3 regions of the Cupriavidus nantongensis genome follow, and region 2 is predicted to be linked to each of the others. Evidence: predicted binding sites of a transcription regulator. Region 2 holds the regulator's gene; each other region holds the start of a gene.
What was found. The regulator sigma-54, encoded in region 2, starts transcription at its own class of promoters, with help from an activator protein. The targets are predictions, from matches to a motif close to TGGCANGNAANCTGCTTT.
Positions count from the first base shown of each region.

Region 1 (3,275 bases), on a different contig from region 2:
AGCGCTGGCGCTCGACCTCGTCGCGCGGCTCCAGCGGCGGCACCTCGGCGGGGCTGCCGTTGTCGTCCACCGCCACCATGGTGAAATAGCAGCTGTTGGTATGGCGCACCAGCTTGCTGCGGATGTTCTCGGTCACCACCTTGATGCCGATCTCCATCGAGCTGCGGCCGGTGTAGTTGACCGATGCCAGGAAGGTCACCAGCTCGCCCACATGGATTGGCTGGCGGAACACCACCTGGTCCACCGACAGCGTGACCACGTAGCGGCCGGCGTAGCGGCTGGCGCAGGCATACGCCACCATGTCCAGGTACTTGAGGATGGTGCCGCCGTGGACGTTGCCGGAAAAGTTGGCCATGTCGGGCGTCATCAGCACGGTCATGGAAAGCTGGTGGGACAGGTCATTCATGATGCGGGATACGAAGATTGCGGGGGCGGGATTGCCGGCTGCGGGCGCCGGCAGTTTAACCCGGATCGCCGCGCCGTTGATGGCGGGGATGGCGCGGCGTCGGCGACCGGTCTGCCGGCGCATCCGGCGCATCCGGCGCATCGGGCGCAAAAAAAGCGGCCTGCCAGGCCGCTTCTTTCGCTATGGACGCAAACTGCTTACTTTTTCTTGTTCACGGCGTCCTTGAAACCCTGGCCTGCCGAGAACTTGACCGTCTTGGCGGCCGGAATCTTGATGGTTTCGCCGGTGCGCGGATTGCGGCCGGTACGGGCAGCGCGCTTGCCGGCGCTGAAGCTGCCAAAACCCACCAGCGTTACAGAATCGCCCTTTGCCACTGCCTTCTTGATACTGTCCAGCGCTGCGTTGAGCGCACGCTCGGCGGCGGCATTGCTCAATTCTGCTTCCGCGGCGATGGCCTATACCAGTTCACCTTTATTCATGGCTGATTTCCCTTGTTGGTCGTCGTCACCGATGGGCGTGCCTGGCGGCAGGCCATCGATCGGCGCAGTCTAATCTGCCCTTCGCGCGTTGAGCAATCCCCAGTGGCACCAATGCGACAAAAAAACCCGCAAATCCTTGCTTGAGGCCGGTTAGCGGGCAATTTCCACTGCTGTTCGCGCTTGCCAGGCGCCGCATTTTGCCGGGCCGGGAGCAGTCGCCCGAAATCGGGCCCTCAAAACTAAACAGCATAGGACAGATTCCCCCAAATGGGGCGACGCACCACAACGGATCACCGGACGCACCTTGTCGGTTCCATTCGGGCGCAGAGGTGCCCGGCTGCCGGCAGCGTTCCGACGGCACGGAGTTCCCGGGGAATCGGCCGCATGCGGCAGGCCGGTGCGGTTTTTTACCCGGCACGGTGCAAGCGGCACCAGGATGCAGCGGTCAGTGGAACGCTTTTTGCGTACTGGTGCGCCCATTTTGAGCATGAGGTCACTATGGACAACTGGAAGACCGGCACCGACGCGCTGTTTATCCTGCTGGGCGCCATCATGGTGCTGGCCATGCACGCCGGCTTTGCGTTCCTCGAACTCGGCACGGTGCGCAAGAAGAACCAGGTCAATGCGCTGGTAAAGATCCTGGTGGATTTCGCGGTTTCCACCATCGCCTATTTCTTTATCGGCTACACCATTGCCTACGGGGTGCAGTTCTTTGCCGGCGCCGAAACCCTGGCCCAGAAGAACGGTTATGAGCTGGTCAAGTTCTTTTTCCTGGCGACCTTTGCCGCGGCGATTCCGGCGATTATCTCGGGCGGTATTGCCGAACGCTCGCGTTTCAATCCGCAGCTGGTCGCCACCTTCGTGCTGGTGGGTTTTGTCTACCCGTTTTTCGAGGGCATGGTGTGGAACCAGCGCTACGGCGTGCAGGACTGGATCGCGCGCGTGGCCGGCGCGCCCTTCCACGACTTTGCCGGTTCGGTGGTGGTGCATGCGCTGGGCGGCTGGATTGCGCTGCCGGCGGTGCTGCTGCTGGGCGCGCGCCGCGGCCGCTATCAGAATGACGGCCGCATCAGCGCGCATCCGCCCTCGAACATCCCGTTCCTGGCGCTGGGCGCCTGGATTCTGGCGGTGGGCTGGTTCGGCTTCAACGTCATGAGCGCGCAGACCGTCGACAAGATCAGCGGCCTGGTTGCGATCAATTCTCTGATGGCGATGGCCGGCGGTACGCTCGCTGCCTGGCTGGCCGGGCGCAACGATCCGGGCTTCGTCTACAACGGGCCGCTGGCCGGCCTCGTGGCGGTATGCGCGGGCTCGGACCTGATGCATCCACTGGGCGCCCTGGTGACCGGCGCCGTGGCCGGCGCGCTGTTCGTCTATATGTTCACGCTGGCGCAAAACAAATGGCATATCGACGATGTGCTGGGCGTGTGGCCGCTGCACGGGCTGTGCGGCGCCTGGGGCGGCATTGCCGCGGGCATCTTCGGCGCGAAGGCGCTGGGGGGACTTGGCGGGGTATCGCTTGGCGCGCAGTTGCTCGGCACCTTGCTTGGCATCGTGGTCGCACTGGCCGGCGGCACGCTGGTCTACGGCACGCTGAAGCGGCTGGTAGGCATCCGCCTAGACGCCGAGGGCGAGTTCAACGGCGCCGACCTGACGCTGCACCGCATTTCCGCGACCCCCGAGCGCGAAACCAACTGGTAATACCCGCCAAAGGCTTTCCGATATAAACCGGCGAGCCGTGTAACGCGCCTTGTCTTAACAATTATTTGCTTGCGCTTCCGCGCACGGCCTCTCAATAATTGCCGTGCCCGGTCATTGCGCGCAACGCGCAGGGGCTCGCACGCCGCAGCCGGCTGGTTTGGGGGATGTTGGGCCGGCGGCCGGCCGGTCACGCCAACACGAAAGGAATAAGCCGATGGACGCCTCTACCTTCGACAACCTCAAGACCCTGGTGGTCTCCTACGCCACCGAATTCGGCGTCAAGATCCTGGCGGCCCTCGCCTTCTGGGTCATTGGCCGCTGGCTGATCCACTTTGTCGTGCGCCTGGTGCAGAATGCGCTGGGCAAGCAGAAGGTCGATCCGACGCTGCTGCGCTATGTCGGTTCCATCGTCACCGTGACGCTGAACGTGGTGCTGGTGATCGGCATCCTCGGCTACTTCGGCATCCAGACCACCACCTTTGCCGCGCTGATCGCCGCTGCCGGCGTGGCCATCGGCATGGCCTGGTCGGGGCTGATGGCAAACTTCGCCGCGGGCGCCTTCCTGGTGGTACTGCGGCCGTTCAAGGTGGGCGACTTCGTCACCATCGGCGGCGTGACCGGAACCGTGCGCGAAATCGGCCTGTTCGCCACCACGCTCGATACGCCGGACAACGTCCAGACCGTGATCG
Region 1 is NZ_CP014845.1:1,193,733-1,197,007, forward strand. It holds gene A2G96_RS26490 (acyl-CoA thioesterase) at 1-406, opposite strand, end outside; gene A2G96_RS26495 (HU family DNA-binding protein) at 604-858, opposite strand; gene A2G96_RS26500 (ammonium transporter) at 1,384-2,586, shown strand; gene A2G96_RS26505 (mechanosensitive ion channel family protein) at 2,801-3,275, shown strand, end outside.
Region 1: the regulator sigma-54 is predicted to act here: its motif matches at 1,335-1,352, upstream of A2G96_RS26500 (ammonium transporter).

Region 2 (3,275 bases):
ACGCTGGTCGTGCGCCACCTGAAGAAGCGCTATGGCTCGCGCACGGTGGTCAAGGACGTCTCGCTCGACGTCAAGAGCGGCGAGGTGGTCGGACTGCTCGGCCCCAACGGCGCGGGCAAGACCACGTCGTTCTACATGATCGTCGGCCTGGTGGCGCTGGACGAAGGCGACATCGTGCTCGACGGCGACCACATCAGCGGCCTGCCGATTCACGAGCGCGCGCGCATGGGGCTGTCGTACCTGCCGCAGGAAGCCTCGGTGTTCCGCAAGCTCAACGTCGAGGAAAACATCCGCGCAGTGCTCGAGCTGCAGATCGACAAGGGCAAGCCGCTGGCCAAGGCCGAGATCGAGCGCCGCCTCGATGCGCTGCTCGACGACCTGCAGATCGCGCACCTGCGCAACAACCCGGCGCTGTCGCTGTCCGGCGGCGAGCGCCGCCGCGTCGAAATCGCGCGCGCGCTGGCGTCGTCGCCGCGCTTCATCCTGCTCGACGAACCGTTCGCCGGCGTCGATCCGATCGCGGTGGGCGAGATCCAGCGCATCGTCAGCTTCCTGAAGGCGCGCAATATCGGCGTGCTGATCACCGACCACAACGTGCGCGAGACGCTCGGCATCTGCGACCACGCCTACATCATCAGCGAAGGCACGGTGCTGGCCGCGGGCCAGCCCGAAGAGATCATCGCCAACGACGCCGTGCGGCGCGTCTACCTGGGCGAGAACTTCCGCATGTGACAAGCTGGCGGCCCGGCGCGGGCCGCCATGGCTGCATGGCAGGGAGAGCCAGCGGCGATCACGGCGCATCAGCGATAGCAATTTCCGTTCCAACATCGGAAAGATGCGCATAAAATAGGTCGCATGAAACCGTCGCTACAGCTCCGCCTCTCCCAGCACCTGGCCCTGACCCCGCAGCTGCAACAGTCGATCCGGCTGCTGCAGCTTTCCACGCTGGAACTGCAGCAGGAAGTCGAACAGGCGCTGACGGAAAACCCGCTGCTCGAGCGGGAGAACGACTGGATCGAAAGCCCGCTGCGCGTGGCCGCCGACGGCTCGGTCAACTTGCAAAGCGCGCCCGCGCCCGCCCCCGCCGAGCCCCAGGGCAATGGCGACGCCCGCACCGAAGGCGCCGCCGATGACGGCTACGGCGACAACAGCAGCGGCGACGACTACAGCAACGGCGACTGGAGCCTGGACGACTTCGCCCGCCGCCCGCAAGGCGACGAGGACGAAAAGACGCCGATGCAGCTGCGCGATGCCGAGCCCACGCTGCGCGAATACCTGATGGAGCAGTTGACGCCGCTGAAGATCTCGGCGCGCGACAAGGGGCTCGCCATCTTCCTGATCGAATCGCTCGACGACGATGGCTACCTGAGCGCATCGCTCGAAGAGATCTGCGCGGAGCTGCCCGAAGAACTCGAGTTCGACCCCGACGAAGTCCACGCCATCCTGACGCTGCTGCAGAGCTTCGATCCGCCCGGCGTGGGCGCGCGCAACGCGGCCGAATGCCTGGCGCTGCAATTGCGCCGCCTGACGCACCCGCAGCGCGAACTGGCGCTGACCATCGTCACCCATCACCTGGAACTTCTTGCGGTACGCGACTACACGCGGCTGAAGAAGGCCCTGCAGGTCGATGAAGTCGCGCTCAAGGCCGCGCATGACCTGATCCGCTCGCTGGCGCCCTACCCGGGCCACGCGTACAGCCGCCCCGAGGCCGACTTCGTCGTGCCCGATGTGTTCGTGCGCAAGAGCGGTGGCGGCTGGATCGCGCAGCTCAATCCGGATGTGATGCCGAGGCTGCGCATCAATGATATGTATGCCCAGATCCTGCGTGGCGCCAAGGGCGAAACCGGCACCGCGGGGCTGCAGCAGAAGCTGCAGGAGGCGCGCTGGCTGATCAAGAACATCCAGCAAAGGTTCGACACGATCCTGCGGGTTTCGCAGGCCATTGTCGAGCGTCAAAAGAACTTTTTCACCCACGGTGAAATCGCCATGCGCCCCTTGGTTTTGCGGGAGATTGCCGATACACTGGGTTTACACGAGTCAACCATCTCCCGGGTGACGACCAATAAATACATGGCCACGCCGATGGGTACTTTCGAACTGAAGTACTTCTTCGGCAGCCACGTGTCCACCGAGACCGGTGGCGCGGCTTCATCAACGGCCATCCGCGCCTTGATCAAGCAACTGATAGGAGCCGAAGACCCGAGGAATCCCCTTTCCGACAGTCGCATCGCCGAACTGCTGGGCGAACAGGGCTTCGTTGTCGCGCGCCGCACCGTCGCCAAGTATCGTGAAGCCTTGAAAATCCCCGCAGTCAATCTCCGCAAGTCTTTGTAGCCGAGCCCACCGCCTGCCTGGTGAGGCTCTTTCAGAAGGAGAAGCGCTATGAACTTCAAGATCAGTGGACACCACCTGGACATCACGCCGCCTCTGCGTGAGTACGTGGAAACGAAGCTGGAGCGAATCGTCAGGCATTTCGATCAAGTCATTGGCGTTAGCGTGCTGCTCTCTGTCGACAATCACAAGGAAAAGGACCGGCGTCAGTACGCGGAAATCAATCTGCATCTCAAGGGCAAGGACATCTTTGTCGAAGCGCATCATGAAGACCTGTATGCGGCGATCGACGCACTCGTCGACAAGCTGGACCGTCAGGTGATTCGCTACAAGGATCGCGTGCAAGGCCACGACCGCGAAGCGGTCAAGTACCAGATGGCCGCAGCGCAAATGCAGCAATAAACCCGTGCCCGGCAGCCCCGCAGAGGGCTGCTGAACCAGGATTCCACAGGCAAGCCGCGCCGCGAAGCGCGGCTTTTTTGCGCCCCGGGGGCGGTGCCGGCTGTGGCAGCGGAGCAAACCTTGTCACGCATGGGAGCCCGAAATGTTCGCAAGCGCAGCGCCAAGGTGTATGCTGCGCCATACAAAGAGAGAGAAATCGTGGCCGCATCCGCTGGCGCTGCACCGCACAAGGCAGGGGTAGCCGCTGCTCTATAATGGGCCGGACGTCCCCCCGCCCGCAGCGGCAGGGAGCCAGCCGCTGCCCGGCGGAACGATCCGCCCGCTAACTGAAATCCTGCGCATCGCCCATGAATCGTTTGGCCAAATTGCTGCCACCCGGCAACATCACCCTCGACGTCAGCGTCACCAGCAAGAAACGTGTGTTCGAGCAGGCCGGGCTCCTCTTCGAGAACAACCATGGCGTGGCGCGCGCCATCGTCACCGACAACCTGTTCGCGCGCGAGTCGCTGGGCTCGACCGGACTGGGCGCCGGCGTGGCGATC
Region 2 is NZ_CP014844.1:670,558-673,832, reverse strand. It holds gene lptB (LPS export ABC transporter ATP-binding protein) at 1-732, shown strand, start outside; gene A2G96_RS03060 (RNA polymerase factor sigma-54) at 856-2,334, shown strand; gene hpf (ribosome hibernation-promoting factor, HPF/YfiA family) at 2,383-2,733, shown strand; gene A2G96_RS03050 (PTS sugar transporter subunit IIA) at 3,081-3,275, shown strand, end outside.

Region 3 (3,275 bases), 180 kb from region 2:
GCCTGCTGAAGGCAATGCTGTAAGCCCCTGGCCGACTTTCCCGCGACAGCGGGATCGACCGTTCCAGCAATGCCCCCGCTTCGGCGGGGGCTTTGTCTTTTGCGGGGAAGTGATTCACGCGCCATGATGGCCCTGAACATTACAAGATTGAAATCTAATCGAAAGGTTCATCGGTTAAACAGTCATGTCTGCGCCTTCAGACATCCGAAAACCCGTCAGATGACGGGGCGCACCACCACATAGAACTCGAGGAGCCTCCCCGTGGAACTGCTGTCTTCCACCACTTTCTGGATTGCGTTGGGATCGATCATCCTGACCAATATCGTCCTGTCCGGCGACAACGCGGTGGTGATCGCGCTCGCCTCGCGCAACCTGCCGCCCGCCCAGCAGAAGAAAGCCATCTTCTGGGGCAGCGCCGCCGCCATCATCATGCGCGTGGTGCTGACCGTGGCCGCGGTCAAGCTGCTGAGCCTGCCTTACCTGAAGATCATCGGCGCCGTGCTGCTGGTCTACATCGGCGTGCAGCTGCTGACCGGCGAGGACGACGAAGACGGCCATGACGCCAAGGACAATATCTGGGCCGCGATCCGCACCATCCTGATCGCCGACCTGGTGATGTCGCTCGACAACGTGGTCGCCGTGGCCGCCGCCGCGCAGAAGGGGCCGGAAGGCAGCCAGCTGCTGCTGCTGATCGTCGGCCTGGGCCTGTCGATTCCGCTGATCGTGTTCGGCAGCACCATCCTGCTCAAGGTGATGGAGCGCTTCCCGGTCATCATCGTGCTGGGCGCCGCGCTGCTCGGCTATCTCGCCGGCGAGATGCTGGTCAGCGACCCGGTCGACGCCGCCTGGTTCGAAGTCCACGTGCCGCACGCCCACCTGGTCTTCGGCGCCGCCGGCGCGATCCTGGTGGTGATCATCGGTAAGCTGCTGAGCCGCCGGTCGGCACAGACGGCCTGACGAGAGTCAGCATGGAACGGAAGGGCGGCCTGCTGGCCGCCCTTTTTCGTTGAGCGGAGCGCCGCGTGTGTCGGTGCCCCTGCCAACTAACTCATGTGAGTGATCGCACTTTTTGTCGCGCTTGCCTGTGGTAGCGGTCCCAGGTGACAATTTTTGGCGCAAGCGGCAAGCGTCACCCCGACGGGTGACGAAATTTGTCGCTTTTGACCCCCTACCGATGGGGGATGCGCCTGGCACGCTTGCTGCTCAATCGTCCCCGCGTCACGAAACCGAAGACGTGCAACGCTTAACCAAAATCTCTTCGAGGGGTCAAATCATGCAACGGGTACAAAAACTGAAGAAGCTGGGCCGCCGCGTCCAGAAGGGTTTTACGCTGATTGAACTGATGATCGTGGTGGCGATCATTGGTATCTTGGCGGCGATTGCGATTCCGCAGTATCAGGACTATGTGACGCGGTCGCGCTGGTCGAGCCCGCTCACGGAAATTGCCCCGCTGAAGCAAGCAATTGCACAATGTGCACAAGTGTCCGGTGGTAACTTGACCGCATGTGGAACGCTTGCCCAGCTTACCGCTGCGACCGGTTACCCGGCTGTACCGGCTCCGGCTGGTGTTACTCTGCTGTTTGGCGCGGGTGCGCCGACTGCCCCAACCGCGACCACGACTACTATTGAGTTGACCGCGACGGCAAACAACTTGGGTGCAGCAAACGGTTGTGTAGTAACTCTTACCGGCACCAGCAACGCGAACTCGATCGTTTGGACTGGGGCGACGACGGGAGCAACCTGCACGCGTGCCCAGACCGGTATCTAAATTCTCTAGATGCTGTAACGAAAGCGCCTTCGGGCGCTTTTTCTTTGCCTCGCGCCCAAGCTATCATGCGCCTTTCCCCAAACCAGGCGCCTCAATGCCGCCGTCCCGGATAACCCTCCCGTCGGCTGCCCTCATCGCAGCAATCGTCATCCCGCTGCTGGTCTCCAGACACACGCTGCCGCTAGCCACGTTTTACGGTGAATGGGCCGCTGCGCTGTGCGGCATTGCCGCGGTTGCTGCCGTTGCATTTCAAGCAACCCGCAGGCCGGTGACGACGACCGCGACGTCATCCGCATCGCTACCGCTAATTTCACAGCTTTTCTTGTGGCTTGTCCTCGTCAGCCTGATCTTCGCGAGCCTGGGACACGCCGACTTTTCCGGCAGCCGCCTGATGACGGTCCTGACGCTGTCGCTCGGCGCCGCCGTGGCATCCGGGGCATGGTGGTACCGCCGCACGCAGTCTGGCAGCGAATCGGATACTGGTGACGCCCTTGCCATTGCGCTGCTGATCGCGGGCCTGCTGGGTACCGTGTCGCAATGGGTGCAGTTGTTCCACCTGGAACCCCGCTCCTTCGGCCTCGTCTCCACCTACTTCTACGACACCAACCGCCGCCTCTGGGGCAACCTGAACCAGCCCAACCACCAGGCCACCGTCCACGGCCTGGCGCTGGTCGCGTCGGTGTGGCTGGCGTCGCGCGGACGTTTGCGTTTCCCGATGTGGCTCGCTGCGGTGGCCTTGCTGGAAAGCGGCATCGTGCTGTCCGGCTCGCGTACCGGCGTGCTGCATGTGGGCCTTGCCGCGTGCTACGCGTTGATCGCGGCATGGCTGGCCCGAGGCGAGCGCCGCGGTCCGGATCCGATGCAGCGCCCGGTTGGACTGGTCGTCGCTGCCGTTGCCATGGTGGCGATGCTCTTGATACTGCAACCCACGATCAAGGCCGCAGGGCAGGCCTTCGACTGGCGCCTGTTCGACACCATCGCCCAGCTCGAAGCCGAAGACCAGATCTCTGCGCGGGGCGCGCTGTGGGCGCACGCCATCGCCATGTTCCGCGCCCATCCGTGGTTCGGTGTCGGCTGGGGCGAGTTCGGCTGGGCGCAATTCCAGCAACTCGATCAGGTCGGCGTGAAGGTCGAGATGTCGCTGCACGCCCACAACGCGATCCTCGATTTGCTGGCCAAGACCGGCATCGTCGGCACCGCCGGCGTCGGCGTGATTTTGCTGGCGTGGCTGTGGCGGGTGGTGCGGGTGCGCTTGTGGCAGGGCGATGCCGAAGAGCGCAGGCAGACGGTGCTGGTGCTGGCCTGGCTGGCGATGCTGTGCGCGCATTCGATGCTGGAATACCCGCTGCATTACCTGTATTTCTTCCTGCCGTTCTGCTTCATGCTGGGGTGGCTGGAGCCGTCGGGCTTTGCCCGCTGGCGTGTGCCGTTGCCGGTGGCGCGCGGGCTGATGCTCGCGTTTGTCGCGGTGGCCGCAGTGGTGCTGGGCTCCATGTGGCAGGACTAT
Region 3 is NZ_CP014844.1:853,771-857,045, forward strand. It holds gene sucD (succinate--CoA ligase subunit alpha) at 1-23, shown strand, start outside; gene A2G96_RS03910 (TerC family protein) at 262-957, shown strand; gene A2G96_RS32185 (pilin) at 1,274-1,768, shown strand; gene A2G96_RS03915 (PglL family O-oligosaccharyltransferase) at 1,863-3,275, shown strand, end outside.
Region 3: the regulator sigma-54 is predicted to act here: its motif matches at 1,189-1,206, upstream of A2G96_RS32185 (pilin).